DNA from 2 places in the Streptomyces sp. NPDC103540 genome. Region 1 is predicted to be linked to the other one. Evidence: predicted binding sites of a transcription regulator. Region 1 holds the regulator's gene; the other holds the start of a gene.

Evidence for each region. Region 1 encodes HrcA, which represses chaperone genes, less so after heat shock. Its sites were predicted from a motif close to TTNGCACTCNGNNNNNCNGAGTGCNAA; they were not measured.
Region 2: a site for HrcA is predicted at 1,728-1,754, ahead of groL (chaperonin GroEL). Genes of this name have one in related genera too.

What each region holds. Positions count from the first base shown of each region.
Region 1 covers NZ_JBVJMA010000001.1:639,937-649,772, reverse strand. Annotated here, with positions in the region: gene ACZ6ZI_RS02935 (AMP-dependent synthetase/ligase) at 1-239, shown strand, start outside; gene hemW (radical SAM family heme chaperone HemW) at 272-1,504, shown strand; gene ACZ6ZI_RS02925 (DUF3097 domain-containing protein) at 1,650-2,447, opposite strand; gene ACZ6ZI_RS02920 (MBL fold metallo-hydrolase) at 2,476-3,207, opposite strand; gene hrcA (heat-inducible transcriptional repressor HrcA) at 3,383-4,399, shown strand; gene dnaJ (molecular chaperone DnaJ) at 4,400-5,539, shown strand; gene ACZ6ZI_RS02905 (nitronate monooxygenase) at 5,836-6,927, shown strand; gene ACZ6ZI_RS02900 (16S rRNA (uracil(1498)-N(3))-methyltransferase) at 6,924-7,667, shown strand; gene ACZ6ZI_RS02895 (histidine triad nucleotide-binding protein) at 7,776-8,135, shown strand; gene ACZ6ZI_RS02890 (ribonuclease Z) at 8,139-9,041, shown strand; gene ACZ6ZI_RS02885 (PfkB family carbohydrate kinase) at 9,241-9,836, shown strand, end outside.
Region 2 covers NZ_JBVJMA010000010.1:111,269-121,104, reverse strand. Annotated here, with positions in the region: gene groL (chaperonin GroEL) at 1-1,565, opposite strand, end outside; gene ACZ6ZI_RS24385 (cold-shock protein) at 1,880-2,086, opposite strand; gene ACZ6ZI_RS24380 (MoaD/ThiS family protein) at 2,483-2,761, opposite strand; gene thrC (threonine synthase) at 2,800-4,074, opposite strand; SAM riboswitch class I at 4,092-4,247, opposite strand; gene ACZ6ZI_RS24370 (glucosyl-3-phosphoglycerate synthase) at 4,432-5,382, shown strand; gene ACZ6ZI_RS24365 (alpha,alpha-trehalose-phosphate synthase (UDP-forming)) at 5,574-6,938, shown strand; gene otsB (trehalose-phosphatase) at 7,037-7,885, opposite strand; gene ACZ6ZI_RS24355 (DUF3263 domain-containing protein) at 7,929-8,237, opposite strand; gene ACZ6ZI_RS24350 (ABC transporter substrate-binding protein) at 8,293-9,597, opposite strand; gene ACZ6ZI_RS24345 (ROK family protein) at 9,808-9,836, shown strand, end outside.

The DNA.
Region 1 (9,836 bases):
GGACGTACGCGCAGGTCCTGGCCGCCCCCGAGACCAACCGTCTCGTCGAGACCTACGTCCAGACCCTCAACGAGGGCCTCCAGCGTTGGCAGACGGTCAAGAAGTTCCGCATCCTGCCGCGCGACCTGGATGTGGAGCACGGCGACCTCACGCCCAGCCTCAAGCTGAAGCGGCCCGTCGTCGAGCGCGAGTTCAAGCACCTCATCGAGGAGATGTACGAGGGCTCCCGCGAGGCGTAAACGACCATGGGGCAGTGCGGGACAATGGCCACATGCCTTCCGCACTGCCCGACGGTGACCCCATGCCCGAAGACGGCTCGCTGCCCGCGCACGCCCTCACCGGCGCCCCGGACCGGCCGCTCGGGTTCTACCTGCACGTCCCGTACTGCGCCACCCGCTGCGGGTACTGCGACTTCAACACCTACACCGCCACCGAGCTGCGCGGCACCGGCGGCGTCCTCGCCTCCCGCGAGAACTACGCCGACACCCTGATCGACGAGGTCCGCCTGGCCCGCAAGGTGCTCGGCGACGACCCGAGGTCCGTGCGCACGGTCTTCGTCGGCGGCGGCACGCCCACCCTGCTGCCCGCCGCCGACCTCGTCCGCATGCTCGCGGCCATCCGCGAGGAGTTCGGCCTCGCCGAGGACGCCGAGATCACCACCGAGGCCAACCCGGAGTCGGTGGACCCGCGCTACCTCGCCGAACTGCGCGCCGGCGGGTTCAACCGGGTCTCCTTCGGCATGCAGAGCGCCAAACGGCACGTGCTGAAGGTCCTCGACCGCACCCACACCCCGGGCCGCCCCGAGGCCTGCGTGGCCGAGGCCCGCGCCGCCGGCTTCGAGCACGTCAACCTGGACCTGATCTACGGCACCCCCGGCGAGTCCGACGACGACTGGCGGGCCTCCCTGGACGCCGCGCTGGGCGCCGGGCCCGACCACGTCAGCGCGTACGCCCTGATCGTCGAGGAGGGCACCCAGCTGGCCCGGCGGATCCGCCGCGGCGAGGTCCCGATGACCGACGACGACGTCCACGCCGACCGGTACCTGATCGCCGACTCCGTCATGGCGGAGGCCGGCTACCACTGGTACGAGGTGTCGAACTGGGCGACCTCCGAGGCCGGCCGGTGCCTGCACAACGAGCTGTACTGGCGCGGCGCCGACTGGTGGGGCGCCGGGCCCGGCGCGCACTCCCACGTCGGCGGCGTGCGGTGGTGGAACGTCAAGCACCCCGGCGCCTACGCGGCCGCGCTGGCCGAGGGCCGCTCCCCGGGCGCGGGGCGCGAACTGCTCTCCGCCGAGGACCGGCGCGTCGAGCGGATCCTGCTGGAGCTGCGGCTGGTCGACGGCGTCCCGCTGTCGCTGCTCGCCCCCGCCGGGCTCCGCGCCGCCGCGAAGGCCCTGGCCGACGGGCTGCTGGAACCCACCCCCTACGACGCGGGGCGGGCGGTGCTGACCCTGCGCGGGCGACTGCTGGCCGACGCCGTGGTGCGGGACCTGGTCGACTGACCCGGCCGCCCGCCCGCCCGCCCGCCCCGCGGCGCGGGCGGCGCCGGCAACGGGCGGCAGCGGCCCCGTGCGGGCCTCGGCGCCCTCGCGGCCGAGCCCGGCGCGGCCGGCGCGCTGACGGGCCGCGCGGGCCCCGTGCGGGGCCTCAGGACGTGACGTGGTCGATGAGGTGCTCCACCGCGCCGAGCAGGGTGGGCTCCAGGTCCTTGTACGAGGTCACGCGGGACAGGATGTGCTGCCAGGCGGCCCCGGTGTTCTCCGGCCAGCCGAGCGCCGCGCAGACGCCCGTCTTCCAGTCCCGGCCGCGCGGCACGGTCGGCCACGCCGGGATGCCGAGCGCGGACGGCTTCACCGCCTGCCACACGTCCACGTACGGGTGACCGACGATCAGCACGTCCGGGGAGGTCACCGCCGCCGCGATGCGGGACTCCTTCGAGCCCGGCACCAGGTGGTCCACCAGGACCCCCAGCCGGGCGTCCGGGGCCGGGCCGAACTCCGCCACCACCGCCGGGAGGTCGTCGACGCCCTCCAGGTACTCCACGACCACGCCCTCGATCCGCAGGTCGTCGCCCCAGACCCGCTCGACCAGCTCGGCGTCGTGCCGGCCCTCCACGTAGATCCGCCCGGCCCGGGCCACCCGGGCCCGGGCGCCCGGCACCGCCAGCGAACCCGACGCCGTGCGCGCGGGAGCGGCCGGCGCCCGCCCGGGGCGGGTCAGCGTCACCACCGCGCCCTCCAGCAGGAAGCCGCGCGGCTCCAGCGGGAACACCCGCCGCTTGCCGAAGCGGTCCTCCAGGGTCACCGTGCCCGCCTCGCAGGCCACCACCGCGCCGCAGAAGTCCGTACCGGCCACCTCCACCACCAGGTCGGGGTCGGCGGGAACCTCGGGAACGGCCTTGGGCCGCTTCCACTGCGGGGTCAGATCGGGGGAGTACTCGCGCATCCGGCCGACCCTAGGAGAGCCGCCGCGCTCAGGGGCCCGACACGCCGAACAGGGCCGCCAGAGTGTCGCGTTGCTCACGTACGAAGTCCGCCCCGACCACCGCGCCGTGACCCGGTACGTACCGCGCGTCCGGTCCGCCGAGCGACAACAGCCGGTCCATCGCGGCCGGCCACTGCCCCGGGACCGCGTCCCGACCGGCCTGGGGCTCGCCCGACTCCTCGACCAGGTCCCCGCAGAACACCGTCTCGCGCTCGCCCGGCACGAAGACGGCCAGGTCGTGCCACGAGTGCGCCGGACCCACGTTGGCCAGCAGCACCTGCACCCCGCCCAGGTCCAGCGTCCACTCGCCCGACACGAGGTGCCGGGGCGCCCGTACGAGCTCCACGGACTCCGCCGCCTCCGCCGGGTCCAGGCCATGGCGCACCGCGCTCGCGCGCAGCTCCTCGCGGCCCGTGGGGGTCCCCAGCAGCCGGTCCAGCCCGACCGCGCCGTAGGACTCCGCGCCGGCGAACGCGGGCGCGCCCAGCACGTGGTCGAAATGTCCGTGGGTGAATGCGACATGGGTCACGCGCCCGCCGGTCAGCCGCTCCGCCTCGGCCCGTAGCCCGGCCCCCTCGCGTACACACGATCCGGGGTCGATCAGGAGCGTCGCCCCGTCCCCCACCACCAGTCCCACGGTGCAGTCCCACACCGGCAGACGCCTGCGGCCGACCCGTCCGGTCAACCGTTCCCAGCCGGCCTCTTCCCATCGCACGTCCATGGCGTGACGCTACCCTGGCGGGCCACCCTTGCCCGCGGCGTACCACCCGGCCGTACACTGACCGGGGGATCTCTGGCACTCGCACGCGCAGAGTGCCAACGAAGACCGGAGAACCCAGCGGCGCCTCGCCACGGCCGCCCGACCGACGACCGACCCGCATCCGGAGGTGTGCGCGATGCTCAGTGAACGCAGGCTCGAAGTGCTGCGCGCCATCGTCCAGGACTACGTCGGGACGGAGGAGCCCGTCGGCTCCAAGGCCCTCACCGAGCGCCACCGCCTCGGCGTCTCGCCCGCCACCGTGCGCAACGACATGGCCGTGCTGGAGGAGGAGGGCTACATCGCCCAGCCCCACACGAGCGCCGGTCGCATCCCCACGGACAAGGGCTACCGCCTCTTCGTCGACAGGCTGGCGGGCGTCAAGCCGCTGTCGACGCCCGAGCGTCGGGCCATCCAGAACTTCCTCGACGGCGCCGTCGACCTCGACGACGTGGTCGGCCGCACGGTGCGCCTGCTCGCGCAGCTCACCCGCCAGGTCGCCGTCGTCCAGTACCCGTCCCTGACCCGCTCCACCGTCCGTCACGTCGAGCTGCTGTCGCTGTCCCCGGCCCGGCTGATGCTCGTGCTGATCACGGACACCGGGCGGGTCGAGCAGCGGCTCGTCGACACCCAGACGCCGTTCGCCGACACCTCGCTCGCCGACCTGCGGGCGCGGCTGAACTCCCGGGTCGTCGGCCGCCGGTTCACCGATGTGCCGCAGCTCGTGCAGGACCTTCCGGAGTCGTTCGAGATCGACGACCGGGCGACCGTCAAGGCCGTCCTGGCGACCCTCCTCGAAACGCTGGCCGAGGAGGCGGAGGAGCGGCTGATGATCGGCGGCACCGCCAACCTCACTCGCTTCGGACATGATTTTCCCTTGACCATCAGGCCCGTGCTCGAAGCGCTGGAGGAGCACGTGGTGCTCCTGAAGCTGCTGGGCGAGGCCGGTGAGTCGGGGATGGCCGTACGGATCGGTCACGAGAACGCCTACGAGGGGCTCAACTCCACGTCGGTCGTCTCCGTCGGCTACGGTTCGGGCGGCGAGGCAGTCGCCAAACTCGGCGTGGTCGGACCGACCCGCATGGACTACCCCGGAACGATGGGAGCGGTACGCGCAGTGGCACGTTACGTCGGACAGATCCTGGCGGAGTCGTAAGTGGCCACGGACTACTACGCCGTTCTCGGCGTGCGCCGCGACGCATCCCAGGACGAGATCAAGAAGGCCTTCCGGCGGCTCGCGCGCGAGCTGCACCCGGACGTGAACCCCGATCCCAAGACGCAAGAGCGCTTCAAGGAGATCAACGCGGCCTACGAGGTCCTCTCGGACCCGCAGAAGAAGCAGGTCTACGACCTCGGCGGCGACCCGCTGTCCTCCTCGGGCGGCGGCGGTGGCGCCGGCGGCTTCGGCCAGGGCGGCTTCGGCAACTTCTCCGACATCATGGACGCCTTCTTCGGCCAGGCCTCGCAGCGCGGCCCGCGCTCGCGCACCCGCCGCGGCCAGGACGCCATGATCCGCCTCGACCTGGAGCTGGACGAGGCCGCCTTCGGCACGACCAAGGACATCCAGGTCGACACGGCCGTCGTCTGCACCACCTGCTCCGGTGAGGGCGCCGCTCCCGGCACCTCGGCGCAGACGTGCGACATGTGCCGCGGTCGCGGTGAGGTCTCGCAGGTCACCCGGTCCTTCCTGGGCCAGGTCATGACCTCGCGCCCCTGCCCGCAGTGCCAGGGCTTCGGCACCGTGGTCCCGACCCCGTGCCCCGAGTGCGCGGGCGACGGCCGGGTCCGCTCCCGCCGCAACCTGACGGTCAAGATCCCCGCCGGCGTCGAGAACGGCACCCGGATCCAGCTCGCGGGCGAGGGCGAGGTCGGCCCCGGCGGCGGTCCCGCCGGCGACCTGTACGTCGAGATCCACGAGCTGCCGCACCCGACCTTCCAGCGGCGCGGGGACGACCTGCACTGCACGGTCACCATCCCGATGACGGCGGCGGCCCTGGGCACCAAGTGCCCGCTGGAGACGCTGGACGGCATGGAGGAGATCGACATCCGCCCGGGCACCCAGTCCGGCCAGGCGATCCCGCTGCACGGCCGCGGCGTCACGCACCTGCGCGGCGGCGGGCGCGGCGACCTGATCGTCCACGTCGAGGTCACCACCCCCGGCAAGCTGGACTCCCAGCAGGAGGAACTGCTGCGCCAGCTCGCCAAGCTGCGGGGCGAGGAGCGGCCGATGGGCCAGTTCGCGCCCGGCCAGCAGGGGCTGTTCAGCCGCCTGAAGGACGCCTTCAACGGCCGCTGAGCCGTACTCCCGCGCCCTGCGTCGTACGAGCCCGGTCCGGACCTCCCGGACCGGGCTCGCGCGCGTTCGGGACGGCTCCGGGAGGGCGGGCGCCGGGCGGGTGCGCGGGGGCTCCCCAGGGTGCTTCCCGGTGGTCCCCCGGACGGTCGCGAGCGGGTCGCGGAGCGGTCGGAACGCGGTCGGGAGCCGGTCGCGGGCCGTCGGGGGAGGGGCGTCGGAAACGCCGGACGGGGCGGACTATGCCAGGCGAATGCCGTGATTCGGCCCCGTGAGCGGGACATGGCACGATGCAGTCCATGTCCTTGGCAGCGAACGGTCTCCACCCGTACCCGATCGTGCAGGCCCCCATGGCGGGCGGCGCCTCCTGCCCCCCGCTCGCGGCGGCCGTGTCCGAGGCCGGAGGGCTGGGCTTCCTCGCCGGCGGGTACAAGACCGCCGACGGCATGTACCAGGAGATCAAACAGACCCGGGGCCTGACCCGCCGCCCCTTCGGCGTGAACCTCTTCATGCCGCAGACCGGCCACGTCGACCAGGCGGCCGTCGAGGCGTACCGCGGACAGCTCGCCGGCGAGGCCGGCTGGTACGAGGTCTCCCTCGCCGAAGAGGACATCATCGGCACCTGCGACGACGGCTACGAGGCCAAGCTCGCCATCCTCGTCGAGGACCCGGTCCCCGTCGTCTCCTTCACCTTCGGCTGCCCCGCCCCCGCCGTACTGGAACGCCTGCGCAGAGCCGGTACGCGCACCATCGTCACCGTGACCTCCGTCGACGAGGCCCGCGCCGCACAGGCCGCGGGCGCCGACGGCCTGTGCGTCCAGGGCGTGGAGGCGGGCGGCCACCAGGGCACCCACCGCGACGACCCCGAGACGGACGGCACCGCCGGCGTCGGCCTGCTCGCCCTGCTGCCGCAGGTGCGCGAGGCCGTGGCCCTCCCGCTGATCGCGGCGGGCGGACTGATGCGCGGCGCCCAGCTCGCCGCGGTCCTCGCCGCCGGCGCGGAGGCGGCGCAGCTCGGCACGGCCTTCCTGCCCTGCCCCGAGTCCGGCGCGCACCCCCTGCACAAGAAGGCCCTGACCGACCCGATGTTCCCGCACACGGAACTCACCCGGGCCTTCTCGGGGCGCCCCGCGCGCGGCCTCGTCAACCGCTTCGTGCGCGAGCACGGACCCTACGCGCCCGCGGCCTACCCGCAGCTCCACCACATGACCTCCGGGCTGCGCAAGGCGGCCGCGGCGGCCGGGGACGCGCAGGGCATGGCCCTGTGGGCGGGGCAGGGGCACCGGCTGGCGCGCACGCTGCCCGCCGGACAGTTGGTGGAGGTGCTCGCGGCCGAACTGGCCGAGGCGCGGCGCGTGGTGCAGGCCACGCAGATGAGGAGCGAGTCATGACGGCCCCCGTGTTCGTGGTCGAAGAGGTCCCCGCGGGGCCGCGGTTCGTGTTGGAGGGCCCCGAGGGCCGGCACGCCGTGTCGGTGAAGCGGCTCGCGCCCGGCGAGGCGGTGGTGCTCACCGACGGGCGGGGCGCCTGGGCGGAGGCCGTCGTCGCGGCGGCGGAGGGCAAGGACCGGCTGGTCGTCGACGTCTCCGCGGTGTCGCGCGAGGAGGAGCCCGCCGTACGGATCACGGTGGTGCAGGCGCTGCCCAAGGGCGACCGGGGCGAGGTGGCCGTCGAGACCATGACGGAGACCGGCGTCGACGCGATCGTGCCCTGGCAGGCCTCCCGGTGCATCACCCAGTGGCGCGGCGAACGCGGGGCGAAGTCCCTGGCCAAATGGCGTGCCACGGCAAGGGAGTCGGGCAAGCAGTCCCGCCGGGTGCGGTTCCCGGAGGTGGCCGAGGCGCTGTCCACGAAGCAGGTGGCGGCGCTCCTCGCGGGGGCCGATCTGGCGATGGTCCTGCACGAGGACCGGGACACCCCCTCGCAGGCGCTGGCGACGGCCGAACTTCCCGAGAAGGGCTCGGTGGTGCTGGTGGTCGGCCCGGAGGGCGGGGTGTCGCCCGAGGAACTGGCCGTCTTCGCGGAGGCCGGGGCCCGGCCGTACCGGCTGGGCCGCTCGGTGCTGCGTACGTCGACGGCCGGTACGGCGGCCGCGGCGGTGCTGCTGGCGCGCACGGGGCGCTGGGCGTAGGCCCGGAGCCCCGCTCCCGGACCGCCGCCGTCCGCTCCCGGGCCGTCCGCGACCCCGGGCCGGGCCGATACGATGCCCGGACCGATCACGATCACGGGAGGCGCGGCCATGGCCGGGGAACCTCAGGCGGATTGCCTGTTCTGCAAGATCGTCGCGGGGACCATCCCCGCGACGGTGGTCCGGGAGACCGAGACGACGGTCGCCTTCCGGGACATCAACCCGCAGGCGCCGACGCACGTCCTGGTCATCCCCAAGGCGCACTACAAGGACGCCGCCTCCCTGGCCGCCGCCGAGCCGGCCGTCGCCGCCGACATACTGCGCGAGGCCGGGGCGGTCGCCGCCGACGAGAAGATCGACGACCACGGCTACCGGATCGTCTTCAACACCGGCTCCGGAGCCGGCCAGACCGTCTGGCACGCCCACGCCCACGTCCTCGGGGGCCGCGGCCTCCAGTGGCCCCCCGGATAGACCGTGTCCGTACGCGAGTTCGTGGTCCTCGGCACCGCCAGCCAGGTCCCCACCCGACACCGCAACCACAACGGCTACCTGCTGCGCTGGGACGGCGAGGGCATCCTCTTCGACCCCGGCGAGGGCACGCAGCGCCAGATGCTGCGCGCCGGCGTCGCGGCGCACGACATCAACCGGATCTGCGTCACGCACTTCCACGGCGACCACAGCCTGGGACTGGCCGGGGTGATCCAGCGGATCAACCTCGACCAGGTCCCGCACCCGGTCACCGCGCACTACCCGGCCTCGGGGCAGAAGTTCTTCGACCGGCTGCGGTACGCGACCGCCTACCGGGAGACGGTGGCCCTGGCCGAGGAGCCGGTGGAGCGCGACGGGGTGCTCGCGGTCGGGCCGACGTACACGCTGGAGGCGCGGAAGCTGTCGCACCCGGTGGAGTCCTTCGGCTACCGGGTGACGGAGCCGGACGGGCGGCGGATGGTGCCGGAGCTGCTCGCGCGGCACGGGATCAAGGGCCCCGACGTCGGTCGGATCCAGCGCGAGGGACGCCTCGGGACCGTCACCCTGGAGGACGTCAGCGAGCACCGGGCGGGGCAGCGGTTCGCCTTCGTCATGGACACGCGGCTGTGCGAGGGGGTCGACGCCCTCGCGCGGGGCTGCGACATGCTCGTCATCGAGTCGACGTTCCTGGACGAGGACGAGCGCCTCGCGGTGGACCACGGGCACCTCACGGCCGGCCAGGCGGCACGGGTGGCGCGGGACGCGGGCGTGCGCGCCCTCGTGCTGACGCACTTCTCGCAGCGCTACGGGGATCCGTCGGAGTTCGAACGCCAGGCCCGGCGGGCGGGGTTCGAGGGCGAGCTGACCATCGCGTCGGACCTCGCGCGGGTGGCCCTGCCGAAACGCTGAGCCTGCCGTGCCCCCGCCCCGACCTGCGGCGGGGGCGTCCGCGTCGAGCGGTTCGAGGCGGAGATCGGACCATTCCTTGAGTGAGGTGGGTCACACTGGGTTTCGGCCCTGGCCGTGAGGGCAGGGTTCGCAGCTTTCCACCGGTTCCGCTCCGGTGGCCGCCGTGCGAGCAGAAACGACACTTCGACGGGGAGACGCCGTGAGCAGTCGGGACAGCCGGATCAACCGCCCGGGACAACTGGACCCGCTGGGTCCCGTACGCGACCCGCACGAACCGGGCTGTGACGTCTTCCTGACCGGAACGGTCTTCCTCGACATCATCTTCACCGGCCTCGAATCCGCCCCCGTGCGCGGCACCGAGTCCTGGGCGCGCGGCATGGGCTCCAGCCCCGGCGGCGTCGCCAACATGGCCACCGCCCTGGCCCGGCTGGGCCTGCGCACCTCCCTGGCCGCCGCGTTCGGCGACGACCACTACGGCGAGTACTGCTGGGACGCGCTCGAACAGGGCGAGGGCATCGACCTCTCCATGTCGCGGACCATCGCCGGCTGGCACAGCCCCGTCACCGTCTCCATGGCCTACGAGGGCGAGCGCACGATGGTCTCCCACGGACACGAGGCCCCGCCCCCGGCGGGCCCGGGCCCCTTCCCCCGCTGCCCTCCCAAGGCCCGCGCCGCGGTGGCCTCCCTGGGCGCCGGGCAGGGCGAGGGGTGGATCGCGGAGGCGGCCCGGCGCGGTTCGCGGATCTTCGCGGACGTGGGCTGGGACGACACCGGCCGCTGGGACCTGGGCGCCCT
Region 2 (9,836 bases), on a different contig from region 1:
GGCTTGTCGGCGATGACGGCCTCGGTGGTCAGGAACAGCGCGGCGATGGACGCGGCGTTCTGCAGGGCGGAACGCGTGACCTTCGCCGGGTCGATGATGCCCTCGGCGATCATGTCGACGTACTCGCCGGACGCGGCGTTCAGGCCGTGACCGATCGGAAGGTTGCGCACCTTCTCCACGACGACGCCACCCTCGAGACCACCGTTGACGGCGATCTGCTTCAGCGGGGCCTCCAGGGCGAGCTTCACGGCGTTGGCGCCGGTCGCCTCGTCACCCGACAGCTCCAGCTTCTCGAAGACCGAGGAGGCCTGGAGCAGGGCCACGCCACCGCCGGCGACGATGCCCTCTTCGACGGCCGCCTTCGCGTTGCGAACGGCGTCCTCGATGCGGTGCTTGCGCTCCTTGAGCTCCACCTCGGTCGCGGCACCGGCCTTGATGACGGCCACGCCGCCGGCCAGCTTCGCGAGGCGCTCCTGGAGCTTCTCGCGGTCGTAGTCCGAGTCGGAGTTCTCGATCTCGGCGCGGATCTGGTTGACGCGACCCTGGACCTGGTCGCTGTCACCGGCACCGTCGACGATGGTGGTCTCGTCCTTGGTGATGACGACCTTGCGGGCGCGGCCGAGCAGGTCGAGACCGGCGTTCTCCAGCTTGAGGCCGACCTCCTCGGAGATGACCGTGCCGCCCGTGAGGATGGCGATGTCGCCGAGCATGGCCTTGCGACGGTCACCGAAGCCCGGGGCCTTGACGGCGACGGACTTGAAGGTGCCGCGGATCTTGTTGACGACCAGGGTCGACAGGGCCTCGCCCTCGACGTCCTCGGCGATGATCAGCAGCGGCTTGCCGGACTGCATGACCTTCTCCAGGAGCGGCAGCAGGTCCTTGACCGAGCCGATCTTGGAGTTGACGATCAGGATGTACGGGTCGTCCAGGGACGCCTCCATACGCTCCATGTCGGTGGCGAAGTACGCCGAGATGTAGCCCTTGTCGAAGCGCATGCCCTCGGTGAGCTCGAGCTCCAGACCGAAGGTCTGCGACTCCTCGACGGTGATGACGCCTTCCTTGCCGACCTTGTCCATGGCCTCGGCGATGAGCTCGCCGATCTGGGTGTCAGCGGCGGAGATCGAGGCGGTGGAGGCGATCTGCTCCTTGGTCTCGACGTCCTTGGCCTGGGACAGCAGGGCGGCGGAGACGGCCTCGACGGCCTTCTCGATACCACGCTTGAGGGCCATCGGGTTGGCGCCGGCGGCCACGTTGCGCAGGCCCTCGCGGACCAGCGCCTGGGCCAGCACGGTGGCGGTGGTCGTACCGTCGCCCGCGACGTCGTCCGTCTTCTTGGCGACTTCCTTGACCAGCTCGGCGCCGATCTTCTCGTACGGGTCCTCGAGCTCGATCTCCTTGGCGATGGAGACACCATCGTTGGTGATCGTGGGGGCGCCCCACTTCTTCTCAAGGACGACGTTGCGACCCTTGGGGCCAAGGGTGACCTTGACGGCGTCCGCGAGCTGGTTCATGCCACGCTCGAGACCGCGCCGGGCCTCCTCGTTGAACGAAATGATCTTGGCCATCTGAAGTGGTCCTCCCGGACAGGGGTGGATTGCTCCGGACCGCGCCCGCGCCCGCGACGGACGGCCTGCGACTCCGGCGGTTCCTTCCCGCCGGACCCTGCGGGCCTCACCGACCCGGTCCTCTTAGTAGCACTCTCACCCGGAGAGTGCTAACGCCAATGATTAGCACTCGACCCCCACGAGTGCAAGCGGCTTCGGGCAACACCACCGGCCGCGCGCCGTGACACGCCCGGGAACGCGCCGAGGGGCCCGCATCCCGTGTCCAGGATGTGGGCCCCTCGTACGTACGTATCGGTGGTCGAACGCGCTGGGACTCAGCCGGCCGCGAGCTTGACCATGTCCGCCTGCGGACCCTTCTGGCCCTGCGAGATCTCGAACTCGACCCGCTGGCCCTCTTCGAGGGTGCGATACCCGTCCATCTGGATGGCGCTGTAGTGGACGAACACATCCGCGCCACCGTCGACCGCGATGAAGCCGTAGCCCTTCTCCGCGTTGAACCACTTGACGGTGCCCTGAGCCATGCCTAACTCCCCTATTACTGGCCCTTGCGCAGGACCGCACTTCGCGGACCCGGGTCAGAACTTGCGCCGGAACGCCTCGACCGGGGCTGAATGTATCCGCACCGCTGCTGTCTGCAACAGGTCAATCCGACGAGAAATCTGGACACACGGAAACGTGGAAATAGAGTGAAAATCTGGCATATTCCAGGGCAACTCGGGCCTGACAATCCACGCCAAAGCCCCATAGCGCGCGCACATGTTGACTCAATGTCAACCCTCCCGCGGCCCGCTCATATGCGGCGGGCAAGAACAGCGGAGGGGACTTCCCCAACTCTACCGCGCCCAATCAAGCAGAATTGCCCCCTCCGCTTTCGGCGGAGGGGGCAATTCTGTTTCCCGTGCGAAACGCGTGGGGCGTCAGCAGCCGCCGGCCACGGCGGGAATGATCGACACGCCAGCGCCGTCGGGCGTCGCCGTCTGCAGGCCGCCCTCGAAGCGCACGTCGTCGTCGTTCACGTAGACGTTCACGAAGCGGCGCAGCTTGCCCTGGTCGTCCAGGACGCGCGCGGCGATGCCCGGGTGGTTCTTCTCCAGGGACTCGATGACCTCGGCGAGGGTCGCGCCCTCGGCCGGGACCTCGGCGACGCCGCCGGTGTAGGTGCGCAGGATGGTGGGGATGCGGACGTTGACGCTCATGGCGCTACTGCCTTTCCGGTAGTGCGGAGGAGAAGTGGTCAGGCCAGGCCGGCGGCGCGGAACGCGTCCAGGCTCGGGCGGATGGTGGCCGTCTGACCGCTGTCCGCGGCGACCGCCTCCAGGGTCTTCAGGCCGTCGCCGGTGTTCAGGACGACGGTCGTCAGCGACGGGTCGAGCTGCCCGTTCTCGATGAGCTTCTGCGTCACGCCGACGGTCACGCCGCCCGCGGTCTCGGCGAAGATGCCCTCGGTCTGCGCGAGGATCTTGATGGCCTCGACGACCTGCTCGTCGTTCACGTCCTCGACGAAGCCGCCGGTGCGGCGCGCGATGTCCAGGACGTACGGGCCGTCCGCCGGGTTGCCGATGGCCAGCGACTTGGCGATGGTGTTCGGCTTCTGCGGGCGGACCACGTCGTGACCGGCCTTGAAGGCGGTCGAGACCGGGGAGCAGCCCTCGGCCTGGGCACCGAAGATCTTGTACGGCCGGTCCTCGACCAGACCGAGCTTGATCAGCTCCTGGAGGCCCTTGTCGATCTTCGTCAGCTGGGAGCCGGAAGCGATCGGGATCACGATCTGGTCGGGCAGGCGCCAGCCGAGCTGCTCGCAGATCTCGTACGCCAGGGTCTTGGAGCCCTCGCCGTAGTAGGGGCGCAGGTTGACGTTGACGAAGCCCCAGCCCTCGCCGAGCGGGTCGCCGATGAGCTCGGAGCAGAAGCGGTTGACGTCGTCGTAGTTGCCCTCGATGCCGACCAGGTCGCCACCGTAGACACCGGCCATGACGACCTTGCCCTGCTCCAGGTCGTGCGGGATGAACACGCAGGACCGGAAGCCGGCGCGGGCGGCGGCGGCGCCGACGGCGCCGGCCAGGTTGCCCGTGGAGGAGCAGGAGAGGGTGGTGAAGCCGAAGGCGCGGGCGGCCTCGACGGCGATGGCCACGACGCGGTCCTTGAAGGAGTGCGTCGGGTTGCCGGAGTCGTCCTTGACGTACAGCTTTCCGGTGACGCCGAGCTCCTTGGCCAGGTTGGCCGCGTCCACGAGCTTGGTGAAGCCGGGGTTCAGGCTGGGCTTGGAGGCCACGTCCGCGGGGACGGGCAGCAGGGGGGCGTAGCGCCAGATGTTGTTCGGGCCGGCCTCGATGGCGGCGCGCAGGGCCTCGGGGTCACCGGTGGGCAGGTCGTAGGAGACTTCCAGCGGTCCGAAGCACTCGACGCACGCGAAGATCGGTCCGAGTTCGAAGCGGGTGCCGCACTCGCGACAGGAAAGACCGTTGGCGGGTCCGAGATCGACAGAGGTGGCGACAGTCTGTGCAGCCATGATGGCGAGGCCCTTTCTCCTCATCTTCCCCATGGCGCACTTCGCCATGAGACGGAATTGGCACCTTCCCTAGTCGGGGACCCCGCTGATGTCGCCGATGGCGATCGCGAGAACCGACTGGAGGGTTGCCGGGGCTTCAACGGGCCGTATCCCTCTGCCCCTCTGGATGAGCGGTATGGCGCCGGCTTCCGCGCTGGAGGGCGCGCCGGTGCGTTTGTGCGCGGGACCCCCGGCATGCGGTGGTCCTTCGCGTTGTTCAAGACTGTAACCGAAGGGCCGGGCGGTTGAGACAGCCGTCCGAACGGCGAGATGGATCACATTTCAGCCGAAAACACCGAGCGTCAGGGAGTACCGACAGTGCTGGATGAGGTGGAGCGCTGGCTGGCCGACCGCTCCTGGTCCGCCGCCGACCGACCGCTCGACCAGCTGATCGAGCGGAAACGGGCCACCGGGACGACGGTCAGCGTCGTGCTGCCCGCGCTCGACGAGGAGGCCACGGTCGGGCGGATCGTCGAGGTGATCCGGCGCGATCTGATGGACGGCCCGGACCTCCCGCTGGTGGACGAGCTGGTGGTCGTCGACTCCGGGTCCACCGACCGCACGGCGGAGGTGGCGGCGAAGGCCGGCGCCCGGGTGGTGCACCGGGACGCGATCCTGCCGAGGATCGAGGCGCTGCCCGGCAAGGGCGAGGTGCTGTGGCGTTCCCTGCTGGCGACCACCGGGGAGGTCGTCTGCTTCGTCGACGCCGACCTGCGCGACTTCTCGTCCGTCTTCGTCTCCGGGATCGTCGGGCCGCTGCTGACCGACCCCGAGGTGCAGTTCGTCAAGGCGATGTACGACCGCCCTCTGGGGGACGCCCCCGGCCAGGGCGGCCGGGTGACGGAGCTGGTGGCGCGCCCGCTGCTGAACCTGCACTGGCCCCGGCTGGCCGGTTTCGTGCAGCCGCTGGGCGGCGAGTACGCCGTGCGCCGCTCCCTGCTGGAACGGTTGCCCTTCCCCGTCGGCTACGGCGTCGAGCTGGGCCTGCTCGTGGACGCGCTGCACACCGCCGGGCTGGACGCGCTGGCCCAGGTGGACGTCGGCGTCCGGCTGCACCGGCACCAGGACGGGCAGGCGCTGGGCCGGATGGCCGCGGCGATCTACCGCACGGCGCAGCTGCGGCTCTCGCGCGGGCACCTGGTGCGGCCGGAGCTGACGCAGTTCGAGCGGGGGCCGGACGGGTTCGTCGCGCGGACCCACCCCGTGGACACGGAGGAGCGTCCACCGATGGTGGAGATCGCCGAGTACGCGGGGCGGCGCGTGGCCTGACCGCCGCGCGCCCCGGCCCGTGCCCCGGCTGGTCGCCGGACCGGCCCCGGCGCGTCACCGGCGCGGGCGCGGACCGGACCGGACCGGTGCACGCGGCGGGGGCGCGCCGCTCGGGCGCGGCCGGGTGCACGGAGCGGGGGCACGAGACGTACACGAGTTTGAGCGCGGGTGCCCCGGGCTAGGTTCGCGACATGGCTTCTCAGGTACTCGTCGCCGCCAACCGCGGCCCGCTCTCGTACGCCCTCGCCGCCGACGGCACGCTCACCGCCCGGCGCGGCGGGGGCGGTCTCGTCTCCGGCCTCTCCGCCGCGCTCGCCCGGCAGCCGGAGGCCCTGTGGATCTGCGCGGCCCTGTCCGACGCCGACCGCGAGGCGGTCCGGCGGGGGGTGGCCGAGCCGGGCGTGCGGATGCTGGACATCGATCCGGGGACCTACGACGACGCGTACAACGGCATCGCGAACTCGGTGCTGTGGTTCACCCACCACCACCTGTACGACGTGCCGCGCGAGCCGGTCTTCGACGCGGAGTTCCGGCGCCGCTGGGACTCCTACGTCGCCTACAACGACGCCTTCGCCCGCGCCCTGGCCGAGGAGGCCGCCGAGGGGGCGGCCGTCCTGGTGCAGGACTACCACCTGGCGCTGGTCCCGGGCGCCCTGCGCGCGCTGCGGCCCGACCTGCGGATCGCGCACTTCACGCACACCCCGTGGGCCTCGCCCGACTTCCTCGGGATGCTCCCGGACGACGTGCGCGCGCGGCTTGTGGAGGGGATGCTCGGCGCGGACGTGGTGGGCTTCCACACCGAGGCGTGGGCGGAGGCCTTCCGGGCCGGGGCGGGCGCGGCCGCCGCGGGCTCGAAGCCGGCGGTGTTCCCGCTGGGCGTGGACGGCGACGACCTGCGGGCGCTGGCGCACCGGCCGGAGGTGGACGAGAAGCTGGCGGCGCTGCGGGCGGAGGTGGGCGGGCGCAGGACGATCGTCCGCGTGGACCGCACCGAGCTGTCGAAGAACATCCTGCGCGGGCTGCTGGCCTACCGGGAGCTGCTCGTGACCCGGCCCGAGTGGCGCGAGCGGGTGGTGCACCTGGCGTCCGCCTACCCCTCGCGGCAGGACCTGGAGGTCTACCGCTCCTACACCGCGGCGGTGCGGGAGCTGGCGGCGGAGATCAACGAGGAGTTCGCCGTGCCCGGCTGGCAGCCGGTGCTGGTCTCGGTCGAGGACGACTTCGCGCGCTCGCTGGCCGCGTACCGGCTGGCGGACGTGGCCCTGGTCAACCCGGTGCGCGACGGGATGAACCTGGTCGCGAAGGAGATCCCGGTGGTGTCGGAGGCCGGTTGCGCGCTGGTCCTGTCCACGGGTGCGGGGGCGTACGAGGAACTGCGCGCGGACGCGCTGACCGTGAATCCGTACGACGTCTCGCGGACGGCGCAGGCCCTGCACGAGGCCCTGACGATGCCGGCCCCGGAGCGGGCGGAGCGGACGAAGCGGCTGGCGGCGGCGGCCACGGCGCTGCCGCCGGCGACCTGGTTCGAGGCGCAGCTGGCGGCGCTCGGGCGCTGAGCGCCGCGGGTGGGCGCCCGTCCTCGGGCGCCCACGGCGGGCGGCTCGGCGGGTGCCCGGGGCGGGCGGCTCGGCGGGTGCCCGGGGCGGGCGGCGTATCAGAGCGCGGCGGCCAGCGCGGCGAGGAGGGCGACGACCTCGGAGGGGCCGGACAGGACGAGGTCGGCGCGGGAGGCCAGTTCCGGGACCTCGGCGGAGCCGCTGCACACGAGCAGGCCGGGCAGGCCGTCGGCGCGGCGCTTCTCGACGGCGGAGTAGGCGGCGAGGTCGCCGAGGTCGTCGCCCGCGTAGAGGACGGCCTCGGCGCCGCGCTCCTGGAGGAACTCGGTCAGGGCGACGCCCTTGTCCATGCCGGGCGGGCGCAGTTCCAGGACGGCCCGGCCCGGCTCGACCATGAGCCCGTGGCGGGCGGCCAGCTCGGTGAGGGGTTCACGCAGGGCCGCGAAGGCCCCTTCGGGGTCCTGGGCGCGGCGGGTGTGGACGGCGAGCGCCCGGCCCTTCTCCTCGATCCAGGTGCCGCGCCAGGCGCCGATCGTGTCGAGGAAGCCGGGCAGTTCGGCGCGTACGGCGGCGACGCCCGGGTGTTCGGCGGGTGCGTGGACGATGCCGCTGACGGCGTCCCAGCGTTCGGCGCCGTAGTGGCCGAGGACCACGAGGTGTTCGAGGCCGGGTACTCCGGCGAAGCCCCCGTGGCGGACGGCGACGCCGGCGGGCCGGCCGGTGACGACGGCGACCGCGGCGACCTTCGGGGCCAGGGCGGCGAGCGCGGCGACGGCGTCGGGGTGGGCGCGGGCCTGGTCGGGGTCGGGGACGATGTCGGCGAGGGTGCCGTCGAAGTCGAGGGCGATCACGGCCCCGCGCGGTGCGCGGAGGAGGGCTTCGAGTCCCTCGCGGCCGGCCGCGGTGGTGGGCACGGGCATCGGCGGATCGTGCGGATGGCTCCCCATGCGTTCGACCCTACCGGGGTCGGGCGGGGACGCCCACCCCTTCTCAGCGGCGGGCCCGCCGGCCCTCGCGGATGCGCCGGAGGCGGTTGACGGTGCCCGGGGCGTGTTCGAGCGCGCGTGGATCGTCCATCAAGGCGTTGAGCAGCTGGTAGTACCGCACGGGGGTCAGGCCGAGGCCCTCGCGTATCGCCCGTTCCTTGGCGCCGGGGCCGGGCCAGGTACGGGCTTCGTACGCCAGTACGGCGGTCTCGACGGCGGTCAGCGCGGCGGGCCCGGGCGCTCCCGGCCCCGCTCCCGCCCCTGCCGCCGCTCCCGCCCCCGTCTCCGCTTCCTCGCGCCCGTCGTCCGTCATACGGCCAGATTAACGGCGGGCGCCGACAGCGCCGGCGGGGGCGGCGGGGGTCGGTTCAGCGGTCGCCGTCGGCCTTGCGGGCCTTGAGCGCGATCTCCTCCAGGACCTTCCCGGGGTTCCCGCCGGGCTGGACGACCTGTCCGATGTTCTGCTTCACGTCCTCGCTGACGCCGGCCCAGGACTTCTTGCCGACCGGGTACAGCTTGGAGTTCGGCAGGGCGGCGAGGAAGGTCTTCAGCTGGGCGGCGGAGCCGCCCGAACTGGCCTCCATGGCCCGGTAGCCACTGGTGGTGACCGGCAGGAGGTCGTACTTGTTGGTGAAGGCGGTCACGTTCTTCGCGGAGAAGAGGTGGTCCAGGAACTTCCCGGACTCCTTGCGGTGGCCGTTCTTGAAGGCCATGACCCAGTCGGCGACGCCCATCGCGGAGTGGTCGGTGCCGTCGACGGTGGGCGGCTGGACCATGCCGAACTTCACGCCCTTGCCGGCGGCCTGCTTGAGCAGCGTGGGGTGGCCGTTGAGCATGCCGACCTCGCCGCGCGTGAAGGCGTCGAAGGCGGCCTGGCGGTCCAGCTTGCCGGGCTCGACGGGGCCGGTCAGGCCCTGGCCGACCAGCTTGTCGCGCAGGAACTCGAAGGCCTTCACGTTCTCCGGGGAGTCGATCTGGTAGGCGTCCTCGTTGTCGGTGTAGCCACCGCCGCCGGAGAGCATCCACATCATCGACTCGGCCTGGGCCTCCTCGCGGCCCAGCGGCACGGCGAAGGGGGTGGGGACGCCGGCGGTCTTCAGCTTCTTGGCCGCCGCCTCCAGGTCCGCCCAGGTCTTCGGCTGCCAGGGCGCGGTGCTGTCCTTGGGTATGACGCCGGCGTCGCCGAGCAGCTTCTGGTTGTAGAAGAGCAGGCGGGTGCTGGCGACGAAGGGCATGCCGTACTGGACGCGCTTGACCTTGCCGGCGTCGGCCAGGGGCCCGAGGAAGTCGGCCTCGGTGGTGACGGAGAGCAGTTCGTCGGTGGTGTAGAGCTTGCCGGCCTCCGCGTAGTCGGCGTAGGCGCCGATCTGCGCGATGTCGGGGGCCTTGCCCTCCTTGACCATGGCGGCGACCTTGGCGTCGACCTCGGACCAGGAGTAGACGCTGACCTCGACGTGGACGTTCGGGTTGTCCTTCTCGAAGGACGCGGCGAGGTCCTTCCAGTAGCCGGCGGAGGAGTTCTGCGGATTGTCGCCGTAGTCGGCCGCCACGACCCGGAGGGTCACCTCGTTGTCCCCCGTGAGACCCGACACGGTTCCGCAACCGGTCAGCGTCACGGCGGTCAGGCACAGCACGGCCCCGGTGGCGGCCAGGCTCAGGTAACGGCCCTTCACGGTTCTCGATCCACCCCTTGTTGTACGTACGATTCGACGTAAGGTCTACACCACTTTGCCGTCGCCTCCACATCCGGAACGCCGTCACGCGCGGACTGTGTCCGGACCGTGTCCGGAGAGCGGTCCTGATTTGTATGGTCACTCAACAATTCCCCCCATTGGACTAGACCTTTCCCCGCCGAGCACGCGAGACTGTCCTCTGTGAAACCCGTGAAACACGTCATCGCCCTCGATGTGGG